DNA from 3 places in the Duganella sp. Leaf61 genome. Region 3 is predicted to be linked to each of the others. Evidence: predicted binding sites of a transcription regulator. Region 3 holds the regulator's gene; each other region holds the start of a gene.

Region 1 (5,011 bases), on a different contig from region 3:
CGTGTACACAGGGTGGCCGAAGCCGATCACCACTTCCTTGTTGGCCACGCGGTTGCGGATGTCGGCTTCCGCTTCGTCGGCGTTTTCGTAGCGCTTCTGGATCTCGAACGCGAACTCGTTGGCGCCGCCGTGCTTGGGACCGCGCAGTGCGCCGATGGCGCCGGTGATCGCCGAGTGCATGTCCGAACCCGTACCCGCGATCACGCGGCCGGTAAAGGTGGACGCGTTGAATTCGTGTTCGGCGTACAGGATCAGCGACGTGTGCATGGCGCGCACCCAGCTCGCGGGCGGCTTGAAACCGTGCAGCAGGTGCAGGAAGTGGCCGCCGATCGAATCGTCGTCGGTTTCCACGTCGATGCGCTTGCCGTTATGGCTGTAGTGGTACCAGTACAGCAGCATCGAGCCGAACGACGCCATCAGGCGGTCGGCGATGTCGCGCGCGCCGGGCACATTGTGGTCGTCCTTTTCCGGCAGCACGCAGCCGAGCACCGAGGCGCCGGTGCGCATCACGTCCATCGGGTGGGCGGCGGCCGGCAAGGCTTCCAGCGCGGACTTGACGGCCTGCGGCAGGCCGCGCAGCGAGCGCAGTTTGGCCTTGTAGCCGCGCAGCTCGCCGTCGTTGGGCAACTTGCCGTGCACCAGCAGGTAGGCGATTTCCTCGAACTCGCTGGTGGTGGCCAGGTCGAGGATGTCGTAACCACGGTAGTGCAGGTCATTGCCGGTCTTGCCGACGGAGCACAGCGCGGTATTCCCGGCCGCCACGCCGGACAGGGCTACGGATTTTTTCGGTTTGAAGGTGGTGGTGGTGTCGGTCATGGTGGTCTCCGTTATTTTTTCTGGGCCGCATTTTGAGCTGCAAACAAGGCATCGAGCTTCTGCTCGAAGCTATGGTAATTGATCCGTTCATACAGCTCGGCGCGCGTCTGCATGGTATCGAGCACATTTTGCTGGGTGCCGTCGCGGCGGATCGCGCCATACACATTTTCAGCCGCCTTGTTCATGGCGCGGAACGCGGACAGCGGATAGAGCACCAGGCCCACGTCGGCGTCGCGCAGCTCGTCCACCGTGAACAGCGGCGTGGAACCGAATTCGGTGATGTTGGCCAGCACCGGTACCTTTACGGCGGCAGCGAACTGCTTGTACATCTCGAGGCTGATCATCGCTTCCGGGAAGATCATGTCGGCGCCCGCCTCCACGCATGCCACAGCGCGCGCGATCGCCGCGTCCAGTCCTTCGACCGCCAGCGCGTCGGTGCGGGCCATGATCACGAACTGGTCGTCGGTGCGCGCATCGACAGCGGCGCTGACGCGATCGACCATCTCCTGCTGCGAGACGATTTCCTTGCCGGGGCGGTGGCCGCAGCGCTTGGCGCCCACCTGGTCTTCGATATGCATGGCGGCGGCGCCGGCCTTGATCATGGTCTTGACCGTGCGCGCGACATTGAACGCCGAGGCGCCGAAACCGGTATCGGCATCGACCAGCAGTGGCAGGTCGCACACGTCGGTGATGCGGCGGATGTCGGTAAGCACGTCATCCAGGCTCGAGATGCCCAGGTCGGGCAAGCCGAGCGAGCCGGCCGCCACGCCGCCGCCCGACAGATAGATGGCGCGGAAACCGGCGCGCTTGGCCAGCAAGGCGTGATTGGCGTTGATGGCGCCGACGACCTGCAACGGCGATTCTTCTTGGACGGCCTGGCGGAATGCGGCGCCTGCGGAATAACTCATGGGTGACCTTTCAATGTTGCGGTGAAGTTAGGCGTTACTTTGCAAGCGCCGTGCCACCCGCTACCTCCTTTAAAATCAATCACTTGCTGATTTTATATGTTGCAAAATTGTTTCATTTTGAAACATCGAAACAACTGCACTACAATTGAAACATGCGCCTACCTCCTTCCCTGCCGCTCGATCCTGACGACAAACCCGTTCTCTGGACCGTTTCCGTCTCGCGCCTGTCCGACGTGTTCCGCCACATCACGCTCGAATACGACAACCGCGCCACCATCGAACAAATCCACCTCGGCTTCGACGACGCCGTGCGCCATATCCGCGCGCGCCTGGCCACCGAGCGCTGCGACGCTGTCATCGCGGCCGGCTCCAACGCCGCCTACCTGAGAAGCCGACTGTCGGTGCCGGTGGTCGTGGCCCGCTTCAGCGGCTTCGACGTGATGCAGGCGCTGGCACGGGCGCGGCGCGTGTCCCCGCACGTGGGCATCGTCACTTACCAGGAGCGGCTGCAGGAGCTGGCCGAATTCACCACCACCTTCGACATCGACGTGGCACAGCGCACGTACGTGACCGAGGAAGACGCGCGCGACCAGGTCAACGATTTAAAAGCGGCCGGCATCAAGGCAATCGTCGGCGCCGGCCGCATCACCGACCTGGCCGAAGAGGCGGGGCTGACGGGCGTGTTCGTGTATTCGGCGGCATCGGTGCGCCATGCGTTCGACGATGCGCTGGAGCTGGCGCGCCTGACCCAGCTTGAAATGGACCGGGGCCGGGGCCGCGCACGCGGCGCCACCACGGGCGGCGCGATCGACACGCTGCGCGCCCGCCACGGCATCACCGATTTGCGCGGCGAATCGGCCGCCATGGAAGCAGTGCGCCAGTCGGTGGTGCTGTATGCGAAATCGCCGGCCACGGTATTGATCTCCGGCGAAACCGGCAGCGGCAAGGAACTGGCAGCGCAGGCGATTCACAACGAAGGACCGCGCAGCCTGGGCCAGAACCGGCCGTTCGTGGCGGTGAACTGCGGCGCCATCGCCGAGTCGCTGCTCGAATCGGAACTGTTCGGCCACGAAGACGGTGCGTTTACCGGCGCGCGCCGGGGCGGCCACGCCGGGCTGTTCGAGGCGGCCAACCACGGCACCCTGTTCCTCGACGAGATCGGCGAGATGCCGCTGACGCTGCAAACCCGCCTGCTGCGGGTGCTGGAAGAACGGCAGGTGGTGCGGGTGGGCGGCACGCGGCCCATCGCCGTTGCCGTGCGCATCATCAGCGCCACTCACTGCGACCTCGAGCAGCGCGTGCGCGATGGCCGCTTCCGCGCCGACCTGTTCTACCGGCTGGCAGTGCTGCGCCTGGCGCTGCCGCCGCTGCGCGCGCGGCCCGGCGACGTGGCGGCGCTGGCCGAATGGTCGCTCAAGCATGCGCTGGCGTCGCTCGGCGCCAGGCCGCACCCCAACCTGCGCGCCGAGATCGCGGCGTGCGCGCCGCTGCTGCAAGCGTACGCGTGGCCCGGCAACGTGCGCGAACTGCGCAACGTGGCCGAACGCCTGGCGCTGTTCCTGGCGGCCGAGCCACTGCAGGCGCTCACGCCCGCGTTCATCGTTGGCGTGGCGCCGGAGCTGGCAGGCCACGGCGGTATTGGCGCCGGTGCTGGCGCTGATGTAGGCAACACCGGCGCGGGCGGCGCTGCCGCCGGCGCCACTGCATCGTCGTTCAGCATCGGCCGGGCGCACCGCGAGACGGCAAGCACGGCAGAGGTGCTGGCCCGCTTTGGCGGCCGGCGCGACGCGGCCGCCAATTACCTGGGCATCAGCCGCACCACGCTGTGGCGCCGGTTGCGTGCGGAGGACGGCGGTCAAACCGTCACGCCTTAAAAGCGTCACGCCGTTCATCACCTGCCAGCGACCGCTCATCCACCAGCGCTCGCCGTCCGTGAACCCCACCGCTAACATGGCCACACCTACCCATCACGGAGAAACGCCATGTCCTTCGCCCGCACCGTTGCCGCCATCACCGCCAGCTTGCTGCTCGCCTCAACGGCCATCGCCGCCCCTGCCTTCAAGATCGACGTCACCGGCAACGCCACCGGGGCGCCGATGATACTGATCCCGGGCCTGGCATCGTCGGGAGCGGTATGGGACGGCACCATCAAGCGCTATTGCGGCGCGCGCCGCTGCCACGTGCTGACCCTGGCCGGCTTTGCCGGCGTACCGGCCATCGACGGCCCGCTGCTGGCCACCGCCGAACAGCAGTTGAGCGAGTACATCGCCGCCAACAAACTGGCGCAACCGGTGATCGTCGGCCACAGCCTCGGCGATACAAACGGTCGGCTATTTCGTCATCAAGCCGTTCGGCGAGATACATGGTGCCGGCTGGCTGCCGGGGGCGCTGCTGTTCTGGTGGGGCGTGTACCTGGTCTGGACGATTTTTTACATGCTGGTTGCCTACCTGCGCCGCAATGCCCGGCTCGAAGCGGAAGCGCTGCAACTGCAACTGAGCGCGAAAGAAGCCGAACTGCGCGCCTTGCAGGCGCAGGTCAATCCGCACTTTTTCTTCAACAGCATGAACAGCGTGCGTGCGCTGGTGTACCAGGACCAGGACGCGGCCGCGCAAATGATCGACCAGCTGGCCAGCGTGATGCGCTACGCGCTGCAATCGGGCCACCACGACACCGTGCCGCTGGCGGCAGAAATCGAAGCGGTGCAAGCCTACCTGGCGATCGAGAAAATCCGCTTCGAGGAACGGCTGCGCATCGTCATCGATATCGGTCCGGGCATGGACGCGGTGCGCATTCCGCCCATGACCTTGCAAACGCTGGTGGAAAACGCCGTCAAGTACGGCGTGGAGGCCAGCCCCACCGGCAGCGACATCCGCATCCGTGCGTGGCGCGACACCGACCAGGTGGTGCGCATCGACATCGCCAACCATGGCGCGCTGGCGCCGTTCACCGATTCCACCCGCGTGGGGCTGGCCAACACGCGCCAGCGGCTGGCGTTGATACTGGGCGCCGGCGCCCGGCTCGACCTGACCGAAGACGATGGCTGGGTGCGCGCCACCATGACCGTGCCGGAGCTGCCATGATGCAAACCATGCGGGTACTGCTGATCGATGACGAGCGCCTGGCGCGTGCCGAATTGCGGCGCCTGCTGGCGACGCACCCGTACGTGGACATCGTCGGCGAAGCAGCCAACGCCGCCGACGGCATGCAGCAGATCGCCTCGTTAAAACCCGACCTGGTGTTCCTCGACGTGCAAATGCCGGGCGGTAGCGGTTTCGACATGCTGGCC
Region 2 (5,011 bases), on a different contig from region 3:
GGATATTGCCCACGAACTGGTTGAAACCGGTACCGATCACCGCCAGTTCGTCGTTGCCGCGCACGTCGAGCTTGACGCTCAGATCGGCGTCGCCGCTCGACAGCGCCGTCATGCGCGCGCCCAGCGCCCGCAGCGGCGCGGTCAGGCGGAACACCACGCCAACCAGGATCAGCGCCGTGGCCACCGCGCACACCAGCGAAACGATCAGGGTGTAGAGCAGCAGCTCGCGCGCGGGCGCGGTCGCCACGCTTTTCGGGAACGTCAGCTGCACCGACCACGGCGCCGACTGGGCGTGGATGAACAGCGGCTGCAGCAGGTGCACCCAGCCTTGCTCGTCCACGTATTCGTAGGGCTGGCCCTGGCGCGCACGCTCGAGCGCTGCTGGCGGCAAGTCGTCGGCCTTCTTGCCCAGCTTTTCCGGTGCGGGATTGCTGGCGTACAGGCCACCGCTGGAGATCAGGCTCAGTTTCGCGCCTTCGATGGTCTTGAGTTCGGCAAGGATTTTCGCCAGCCGGGTGAGCATGAAGTCGGCGCTGGCCACGCCCTTGAACTGGCCGTCGATCATGATCGGCGCCACCAGCGATGCCATCAGCGTGGGCTTGCCGTCCACCGGATAGTTATACGGCTCGGTGAAAAACACCTTGCCGCTGCGCTTGGGGATGTCGTACCAGTCATTGGCGCCGGCAGCAGTGTCGAACACGATCGGCTCCACGTGCAGCGCGCCGCCGGCGCCGCGCGTCCAGTACGGCATGAAGCGCCCGGTGGCGTCGTACAGCGGCGCCTTGCCCGCGTACTCGGCATCCTTGCCGTCGAGGGCATTCGGTTCCCACGTGACTGCGGTACCGACGAGGTCTTCGGACCCGGTCAGCGTGGCTTTGACCAGCTCGTTGATCTGCTCGCGCGCCAGCGGCAGGTTGGCAGTGCGCGTGCCGCGCATGGCGCCGGCCAGGTTGACGATGGCCGCCAGGTTGGTGGCGATGCGCGCCTGCAGTACGCCCGACACCTCGCGGCTGGACGTGCGCGCCAGGTCCATCGCGGCCGCCTCCGCGCTGGCGCTGCTGCGGATGCCGGTGACGGTGGCGGTGATCGCCAGGCTGGCCACCACCAGCGCGGTGGCGGCGGCGCAGATCTTGCCGTTGAGGGAGAGGTTCATGGAAGGCCCGTGCAAAGAAAATCAAAAGGTGCGCAACAGCGCCACCACGAAAGTGCCCCTGGCCGGATCGGATGTCTCGATCACACCGCCGCCATTGGGCACACCCGTGGTGTAGCGGTCGTAGGCATCGGTCGCGCCATGGGCGCGGGTGTAGGCGGCCGACAGCGTCCAGCCGGGCACCAGCACCTTGGCCACACCCACGCGGTAGTCGCGCCAGTTCCACACGGCGTTGTTGGCCACCCGCCCTTGGCCCGCGTGCAGCTGCATGGTGTAGCCGTCGCCCAGGTCGAGGTTGGCGCCGAGGTCCAGGTAGCCGGTGCCGCGCGCGTTCTCGATGCCGAAGAATTCACGGCTGACGGTGTAGTTGTATTTGACGTAAGCCCAGCGGTACGTGAGCCCCAGCGCCACCTCGGTGTAGTCGTAGGTGGTGTCGGTGGCGGCGATATGCGCGCCCGGGTACTTGTACACGTACACGCCGGCGCTGTAGCCGGCGGCGCCATCGTTGCCGAGCTTTCCGGTATAGGTGCCGTACAGGTCCCACTCCACCGTGCCGTCTTCCACGTAGCGGTCGCTGATGGTGGACAGCCAGGTGCCGAAGGCGAAGCCGCCCGGTCCCGCGTAATCGACGCCGCCTTGCAGCGCGGGCTTGCCCCAGCCCTGGCGGAAACCGCGCGAGATGTATTGCGACGCGGCGGTGACGTTGGCACTCCAGGGCGAGGCTATGGTCTCCACCGCCTCCTGGCCGTGCGCTGGCGCGCACAGTGCCGCCGCAATCACCACGCCCATGGCCGGTATCGATCGGACAGCCGCATGCATTGTCATAGCACCTCCGCCTGCGCTCTCCTGCGAAGGCAGGAGTTCTGTCCCTAGCATAAGCAGTAGCCATGCTCGAAGTCAACACGCATAGCGCTGCGTGGGCCGATCCGTTGTAAAGACGACGAGGCGGTACGCGCCGGCAGCAAGTGCATTGGCAAGGGGCGCCGCCGCGTGGCACACTGCGGTTTTTTCCTGGCTCGCTCCATGCAGCACCCCGATCCTGAAGGCCGGCGCAATACCTGGAGGCTGCTGCTCGCTGCAGGCCTGCTGCTGTGCGGCGCCCCTGCCCGCGCCGTCGTGGCCGCACCGACAATATTGACGTATCCGCTCACCAGCGAAGGCGTGGACAGCCGCTACGACTACGAGTGGTCAGTGCTGCGCATGGCGCTGGAGAAGTCCGGCGCCCGCGCGGGCGAGTTCGATGTGCGGCGCTCGGCGGTAGCCATGTCGCCGCCGCGCGTGCTGCACGAAATGCGCGCGCAGCCGGGGAGGATCAATGTGTTCGTACGCGCCACGTCGGCCGAACTGGAACGGGAGTTTTTGCCGGTGCGCCTGCCCGTCGATCGCGGCCTGCTGGGCTATCGCCTGCTGCTGATACGCGCCTCAGATCAACCGCGCTATGCGCGCGTGCGCAGCGCGGCCGACCTGGCGTCCATGCGCGCTGGCCTGGGCCAGGGCTGGACCGACGTCGCCATCCTGCGTGCGGCCGGAATACCCGTGGTGGAAGGCAGCAGCTACACGGGATTGTTTTCCATGCTCGATGCCAACCGCTTCGATTTTTTCCTGCGCTCGATCGACGAGGCCTCGCGCGAGATCGATGAGCGCCATGACGACTATCCGCAGATGGCAGTCGAGCAAACGCTGCTCGTGCACTACCCGCTGCCGCGCTACTTTTTCCTGCGCCGCGACGCGCAAGGCCAGTTGCTGGCTGCGCGCATTGCGGCGGGGATGGAAACCATGATCCGCGACGGCTCGCTGGGCACCCTGTTCCAGCGCTACAAGGGCGACCTGATACGCAAGGCGCGCCTCGACCAGCGCCGCGTGATCCGCCTCGCCAATCCGCAACTGGGACCGGAGACGCCGCTGGCGCGGCACGAGTTGTGGTTCAATCCGCTGACGGGGAAATGAACGGGCACCCCGCCTGCGCGGCGTTTCGCCGGGGTGGGATGCCGGCGCAAACGCCGGCGCTTACGGCCAGATTGCTTTCAGCACCGCCGCCAGCTGGTAACCGCCCTGCGTGAGCTGCTGCCTGGCGATGGCCGAGCTGGGAACCGGGTAGTTGTCCGGCATCGCCAGCGCCCACACGTTATAACTCTCGCCCGTGCTTTTGCTGGTCTGCTTGGTCGCCGCACCCACCGTCACGTCGGCGTAGGCCACCTTGGAAATCGCCAGCGACTGGTCTGCCCATTGATACGGCCAGGTAGCCAGGTCGCCCTTGGCCGACACCACCGTCGGGTTGCCGGCGATGACCAGCTTGGCGAACTGCTCCGTCGTGCGTGCGCCGATGCGGCGGAACGCGTAGTTGACCACCGTGGTGTCCCAGTACGAATGGAACGGGCGCGTGGTCTGCGGTGCGCGGGCGGGTGCCCCCGCAGGCTTGATCTCGTCCACCGGCGCGGCCGGAATGAGCTTGTCGCTGGTGGCGGTGAGCTTGACGTCGTCGAGCAGCAGGTTGTTGCCGCCGCGCGCGTCGAACACTTCGCCGGCGTCCAGCTGCGCCTGGGCGGGCACCACGAACTTGCCGTCGCTGGAAACGAAACCGGCGCCCACGTGCAGCGGCTGGGCGATGTCGCCGGCCAGGTGGGTGAGGATCAGCAATGCCTGGCGCGGCGTGAAGTTGTGCGGGTTGGTCGTTGCATCGGCCTTGCCCTGCAGGACCGCGATGCACTGCTTGGCCGTCTGCACGATATCGTCTTCCGCCGTGCCCACGCCGTGGTCGTGGTAGCTCGGCAGCTGGAACGGCACGTCGGTGTAGTGGTATTCGCTGTGCTTGGGATTGGCCGCCACGTACGAGGTCATCTCGGCGCTTTGCGGACCGCAGTACGTGCCCTTCACGCAGTCGGCCCAGGTGGAGATTTTTTCCAGGCTCTCGCCCGGCAGCAGCAGCGCCTGCACGTGCTGCTGCGCATTGCTGCCCTTGAGCAGCTGGTCGGCGATCGCGCCCACCGCGCGGTGGCCGTCGTTGCCCCAGGCCTGTACGTTGAACGAGGCAAAGGCGCCGGACAGCGCCAGGATCAATGGGAGCTGCTTTTTCATAAATTGCTTCATTCTGCTTTACCCTTGACCGGTTTCGGATACTGCTTGTTGATGTTGAGCGGCTGCGCATACGGCGACGTCCAGATCTGCTCTTGCGTGGCGGCCAGGCGCTCGGCCATTTTCTCGTTGCGCATCACCACCTCGAAATTGCGCGACAGGTCCATGTAGCCACCGGCCCAGTTGCTGGTGCCCACCCAGGCGACCTGGTTGTCGATCACCATGGTCTTGCTGTGGATGACGCGCGCGAACGGAATGAAGCCACTCGACGACATCGGCAGGGTCACCACGCGGATCTCGACGTTGGGCAGTACCGCCAGGCTTTTCAGGTACGCCTGTGCCGGCATTTCCAGGTTCCAGTTCGAGACCATCAGCTTGACCTTCACGCCGCGGTTGGCGGCGGCACGGACGGCGTTGTCGATCACCGCGTAGTAAGGACGGGTGCCGTTGGGACCATAGCTGACCGGCGCGTAGTCGAGCAGCTGCACCCGCACTTCGGTCTTGGCTTCGGCCAGCAGCGCAGGCAGACCGCTTTCGGAGTCGCCGATACCACGGGTGTTGTACTGGTTGGGGCTGGCCAGCAGGTAGGCGTCCTGGCGGTAGTCGGCAGCCACCACTTTCTTGTTCACCTCGGGCACCTTGCCGCCCTTGGCCAGCAGGCCCTGGGCGCGCCAGTCCTGGTTGAACACGGCCAGCACCTCGCCGACGATTTTCGCATCGGTGATGCGCAGTCCCGTTTCGTGGATATGCTCGAACGCGCGCCAGTCGAAATTCTGGCTGCCGATAAAG
Region 3 (5,011 bases):
CGAAAAACTGGCCGCCTACTTCCACGCCAGCGAGCGCGTGGTGATACGGCATCGCGAGCAGTAATTCATGTCAGCGGTCTTGATCAAGGCCGCCGACCCCGCGCACATTGCGGCGGCGCGCGAGGTCGTGCGGCGGGCCCGGGCGCATGCTGTCAGGCAGCGCCGTGAAAATGGCGCAGCGGATGCGCGTGGTCCGGCCACGCGGGTGCCAAAATCTGCCTGACCATGTCATCGGTCACATCGGCCAGCGCCGGTGGCGTCCAGCGCGGGGCGTGGTCCTTGTCGATCACCAGCGCGCGGATGCCTTCGATGACCTGGCCGTTTTCCAGTGTGCGGCGCACCGCCGCGCGTTCCATGCGCAGGCAGTCGGCCATGCTCATTGCCGCCCCCTGTTGCTGCAAGGCGTGCGCCACGCACATCATCAGCGGTGAGCGCGTGGCCATGAGCGCCAGCGTCGCCCTGGCAAACTCACTGTCGTCGTTTTGCAACGACGCGACGATGGCCGGCACCGATCCCGCACCAAAATGACGGTCGATGGCGGCACGGTCGCGCTCAAGTGAACCTGGCCCGGCAGCGGCCTTGAACGGGGCTGCAAAGGCCGCAATCGCCGCCGGCAGGCCAGCACCGCCACCTGCACTCAAAACCGCTCCCAGCGCCGTTAAATCGGCCGCCGGCACGTAATGGTCGGCCAGTCCCGCATACAGCGCATCGGCTGCACGGATGTTGGCGCCGGTAATGCCCAGGTACAGTCCCAGCCGGCCCGGCAAGCGGGACAGGAAATAGCTGGCACCGACGTCCGGGAACAGGCCGATATTGGTCTCCGGCATTGCCATCTTCGTGCGATCGGTGACGATGCGTGTGCGGCTGTGCGGACCGGCCTGCGCCACGCCCATGCCGCCGCCCATCACCACGCCGTCCATCACCGCAATATACGGTTTCGGGTAATGGTGGACCAGGTGGTTGAGCGCGTATTCCTCGGTGAAGAAATCCTCGACCAGCGCACTGCCCTGCTGCGGCGTAGCGCGGCCCAGGTCGTGGAAGAAGCGGATGTCGCCACCGGCGCAAAACGCCTTGTCGCTGCTGCTGCGCACGACCACCGCCTGCACGGCGTCGTCGTCGCGCCAGGCCAGCAAGGTGTGCGTGATGGCGCGTACCATGTCGAGCGACAGCGAGTTGAGCGCGCGCGGACGATCGAGCGTGATGACGCCGGTGCCGTCACTGACGGCAGTTAATACATGTTCGCTCATGGCTGTCCTGTGGATTTGTTCGACGACGCTAAATGTTCCAGCGGGTTGGGCAAGGTTAAATCGCCGCCCAGGCGGGCCTGGAATTTTGCAGCGGCTGCCGGCGGGTGCCCCATGTGGCGCGCGTAGATCACGGCAAACGGCAGGTCGTTCACTTCTTCCTGCTTGAAGCCGGTGGCCTGCTGCATGGCCGCCGGATCGCGCGCAGCGGCCAGCGTAAACGTCACCAGCCGGTCCAGCGTCGACGACTGCAGGTTGAGGATGGACGCCATCATGGTCAGCGGCGCGGCAGCGAATGCGTGGTAGTGCAGTGCCTTGGCGCCGCGCGCCATCTCGGCCGGCAGCGCGCCGTCGGGTGCCACCTGGGCCATGGCGTTGTCGAACACGCCGTGGCCCCATGTTAATAAGCGCTGGTCGTGGGTGACGGCGCCGACGGCAGTCACGGCCAGCCCTTCCCAATAATAATGGTTGTTGCGCTTGCCCTTGCGGGTGTCGGCGTGGACCAGTGTGGCGTCGGCCAGCGTGGACAGCCACGCCTCGATCGCTTTCTTTTGCGCGGGCGTGGCAGCTGCCTGCACGCGCGCATAGCTGAGCGCCAGTCCGCCCAGGGTCCACTTGCGCACGAAATACGCCTGCTCGCTCGACATCTTGCCCAGCATGGCCTGCTGGCCAGCCCAGCTGTCCAGCCAGTTCAAGGCGCAGGCGGCGTCTTGCGGCTTGCCGTTGGCCTGGTAGCGGCTGGCGTTGCGGGCGACACCAGACAAGAATTGTTCAACCGGCTCGGTGCTGGCGATGTTTTTGGCGCGCCGCGCCGGGTCGATCACGGAATGGTTGGCGTCGTTGTAGTAGCTGTTGGCGTCGATGTCGATGACGGCGGCCGGCGCCGGCTGGCAGGGGGCGGCGACGGCGGGAGCAGCGGAGGCGGAAAGGAGAACGGTATAAACCAGATAAACAATTTTCATGTAGCTCCAAAAACAAGAAAGGGCGCTCGTTCAGCGCCCTTAGTTGGTGTGTCGCGCCGTTGTTAAAGGGCGGCGGCAGCTGGTTCGAAGTTATCCGGGAGATGCTTGATCGCATCGTGGCCGTGCTGTTGGACTTTGCCTTTGTACTTCATGACCTGGCGGTCCAGCTTGTCGATCAGGGTGTCGATCGCAGCGTACAGGTCTTGCGACAGGCTTTCCACGTAGACCGTTTTACCGGACAGGCGCAGATTGATTTCAGCCTTTTGGCGCTTGGTTTTCTCTTTAAGGTTATCTACGGTCAGAATGACAGCAATATCAATCACTTGATCAAAGTGCCGTGTCACGCGTTCGAGCTTGCTTTGCACGTATTCACGAATGGCGGCGGTCACTTCGAGATGATGTCCACTGATGGTGAGATTCATACACACTCCTAAAGATAAATGTCGCTGACGGTTAGTGCTTTACCCATTGTTGCTGAGTAAGCAGGAACCAGTGCACTACAAAGACTTGCGGAGACTGACTGGAGGGATTTTGAGGGCTTCGCGATATTTGGCAACAGTGCGTCGCGCAATCACCATGCCCTGTTCTCCCAGCATGTCCGCAATCTTACTGTCGGATAAAGGATTTTTAGGGTCTTCAGCTCCTGTCAGTTGCACGATCAGTGCCCGTATCGCCGTCGAACTGGCTTCACCTCCCGCTTCGGTGGCGACGTGGCTACCAAAAAAATATTTCAGCTCAAACATGCCGTGCGGAGTCAGCATGTATTTCTGAGTTGTTACCCGAGAAATGGTGCTCTCGTGTAAACCCAGTGTATCAGCAATTTCGCGAAGCACAAGGGGGCGCATGGCAACCGCGCCGTGCGAGAAAAAGTTCTTTTGTCGTTCTACTATCGCTTGTGCCACCCGCAGGATGGTGTCGAACCGCTGGCGCATATTCTTGATCAGCCACTTCGCCTCCTGCAGCTGCGCGCCCATGGCGCCCTCACCTTTGCCCTGCTTGAGCAGGTTGGCATACATGGCGTTCACACGCAGGCGCGGCATGACGTCGTTGTTCAGGCTGACCTGCCAGCCGGTGCGCGATTTTTTCACGATCACGTCCGGCACCACGTAATCGGAGACGTCGGATGCGAACGCCGCACCGGGGTGCGGATTGCACTGGCGGATCACGGTCTGCGCTTCGCGCAGGTCTTCGTCGTCGCACAGCAGCGCTTTTTTCAGCTTGTTGAAATCGCGCTGGGCAAACCAGGTCAGGTGCTTTTCGACGATGGCCACGGCCATCCGTCGCGTCACCATTGGAATGCCGGGCAAGCGCTTGATTTGCAGCGCCAGGCACTCGGCCGCATTGCGCGCCCCCACGCCGGCAGGGTCGAAACTTTGCAGCAGCGACAACGCCGTTTGCAGCTCGTCGAGTTCGACTTCCAGTTCCTCGGGCAGGCGCGCATGGATCTCGTCGAGCGCTTCTTCGAGGTAGCCGTTTTCGTCCAGCGCATCGATGATCAGTTCGACCAGCGCGCGGTCGCGCAGCTCGAGCACGGTCACCCGCATCTGCTCCATCAGGTGCTCGCGCAGGGTGCAGTGGTGCGCTTCGATTTGCGGACGCGCGTCTTCGTCGTCGGGCGCCTTGCTGCGGCCGGCGTCGCTCCAGTCCATGTCCGCTTCGGCGGTGGTACTTTCGGTATCGGCAGCAGGACCGTCGTAGGCGTCGGCCTCGCCGGCGGGCGCCGCTTCCTGCGGACCCGATTCGGACGGTGCTTCGCCGGACGGCGCCTGCTGGCTGATGGCGCCGTCGGACAACAGCCGCAGAGAATGGTCGAGCGGATCGTCGAGCCGCTCGAGCAAGGGATTGTCGGTCAGGAGTTGTTCGAGTTCCTGGTGCAGCTCCAGCGTGGAGAGCTGCAGCAAGCGGATCGATTGCTGCAGTTGGGGCGTCAGCGCGAGATGCTGCGAGGTCCGCAGTTGCAACGACTGTTTCATGGATTACATTCGGAAGTGTTCACCCAGGTAGACGCGGCGCACCGACTCGTCGGCGATGATGTCGTCCGGACGGCCCGACGCCAGCACCGAGCCCTGGTTGATGATATATGCGCGGTCGCAGATGCCCAGCGTCTCGCGCACATTGTGATCGGTAATGAGGACGCCGATTTGTCGCTCCTTGAGAAAGCGCACGATGCGCTGGATCTCGATCACGGCAATCGGGTCGACCCCGGCGAATGGTTCGTCGAGCAGCACGAAGCGCGGGTTGGTGGCCAGCGCACGGGCGATCTCCACCCGGCGGCGTTCGCCGCCGGAGAGCGAGAGCGCGGGGTTGTCGCGCAGCTTCTCGATTTGCAAATCGGCCAGCAGGGTATTGAGCCGTTCAGTAATGTCAGCCTTGGATAAAGGCTTGCCGTCCACTTTTTGAATTTCGAGGACAGCGCGAATATTTTCTTCCACCGTCAGCTTGCGGAACACCGACGCTTCCTGCGGCAGGTACGACAGGCCGAGCGAGGCGCGGCGGTGGATCGGCAGTGACGAGACGTCGACGCCGCCGATATCGATGGTGCCGGCGTCGGACGGTACCAGGCCGACGATCATGTAAAACGACGTGGTCTTGCCGGCGCCGTTGGGGCCGAGCAAACCCACCACTTCGCCGCAATCGACTTGCAGCGAGACGTCGTGCACGACCTGGCGCTTGCCATAGCTTTTTTGCAGGCCGCGAACGATCAGGGTGCTACCGCAACTAGGCTCCATGTCATTTCCCCGCAGGCTGGGTGGCAGGCACCGGCTGCGCCGGCGCGATCGGCGGGCGCTTGGACGACGGCTGGAT

The links. Region 3 encodes sigma-54, which starts transcription at its own class of promoters, with help from an activator protein. Its sites were predicted from a motif close to TGGCANGNAANCTGCTTT; they were not measured.
Region 1: a site for sigma-54 is predicted at 1,763-1,780, ahead of prpB (methylisocitrate lyase). Genes of this name have one in related genera too.
Region 2: a site for sigma-54 is predicted at 2,026-2,043, ahead of ASF04_RS01425 (TorF family putative porin). Genes of this name have one in related genera too.

Annotation. Positions count from the first base shown of each region.
Region 1 covers NZ_LMLM01000003.1:166,879-171,889, reverse strand. The annotation lists gene prpC (2-methylcitrate synthase) at 1-816, opposite strand, end outside; gene prpB (methylisocitrate lyase) at 828-1,724, opposite strand; gene prpR (propionate catabolism operon regulatory protein PrpR) at 1,877-3,598, shown strand; gene ASF04_RS06295 (hypothetical protein) at 3,685-3,876, opposite strand; gene ASF04_RS06290 (sensor histidine kinase) at 4,158-4,805, shown strand; gene ASF04_RS06285 (LytTR family DNA-binding domain-containing protein) at 4,802-5,011, shown strand, end outside.
Region 2 covers NZ_LMLM01000001.1:338,051-343,061, forward strand. The annotation lists gene ASF04_RS01420 (methyl-accepting chemotaxis protein) at 1-1,153, opposite strand, end outside; gene ASF04_RS01425 (TorF family putative porin) at 1,175-1,975, opposite strand; gene ASF04_RS01430 (ABC transporter substrate-binding protein) at 2,174-3,097, shown strand; gene ASF04_RS01435 (S1/P1 nuclease) at 3,158-4,225, opposite strand; gene ASF04_RS01440 (phospholipase D-like domain-containing protein) at 4,234-5,011, opposite strand, start outside.
Region 3 covers NZ_LMLM01000031.1:189,494-194,504, reverse strand. The annotation lists gene rapZ (RNase adapter RapZ) at 1-64, shown strand, start outside; gene ASF04_RS22670 (enoyl-CoA hydratase/isomerase family protein) at 153-1,247, opposite strand; gene ASF04_RS22665 (alginate lyase family protein) at 1,244-2,206, opposite strand; gene hpf (ribosome hibernation-promoting factor, HPF/YfiA family) at 2,269-2,628, opposite strand; gene ASF04_RS22655 (RNA polymerase factor sigma-54) at 2,704-4,179, opposite strand; gene lptB (LPS export ABC transporter ATP-binding protein) at 4,183-4,935, opposite strand; gene lptA (lipopolysaccharide transport periplasmic protein LptA) at 4,937-5,011, opposite strand, start outside.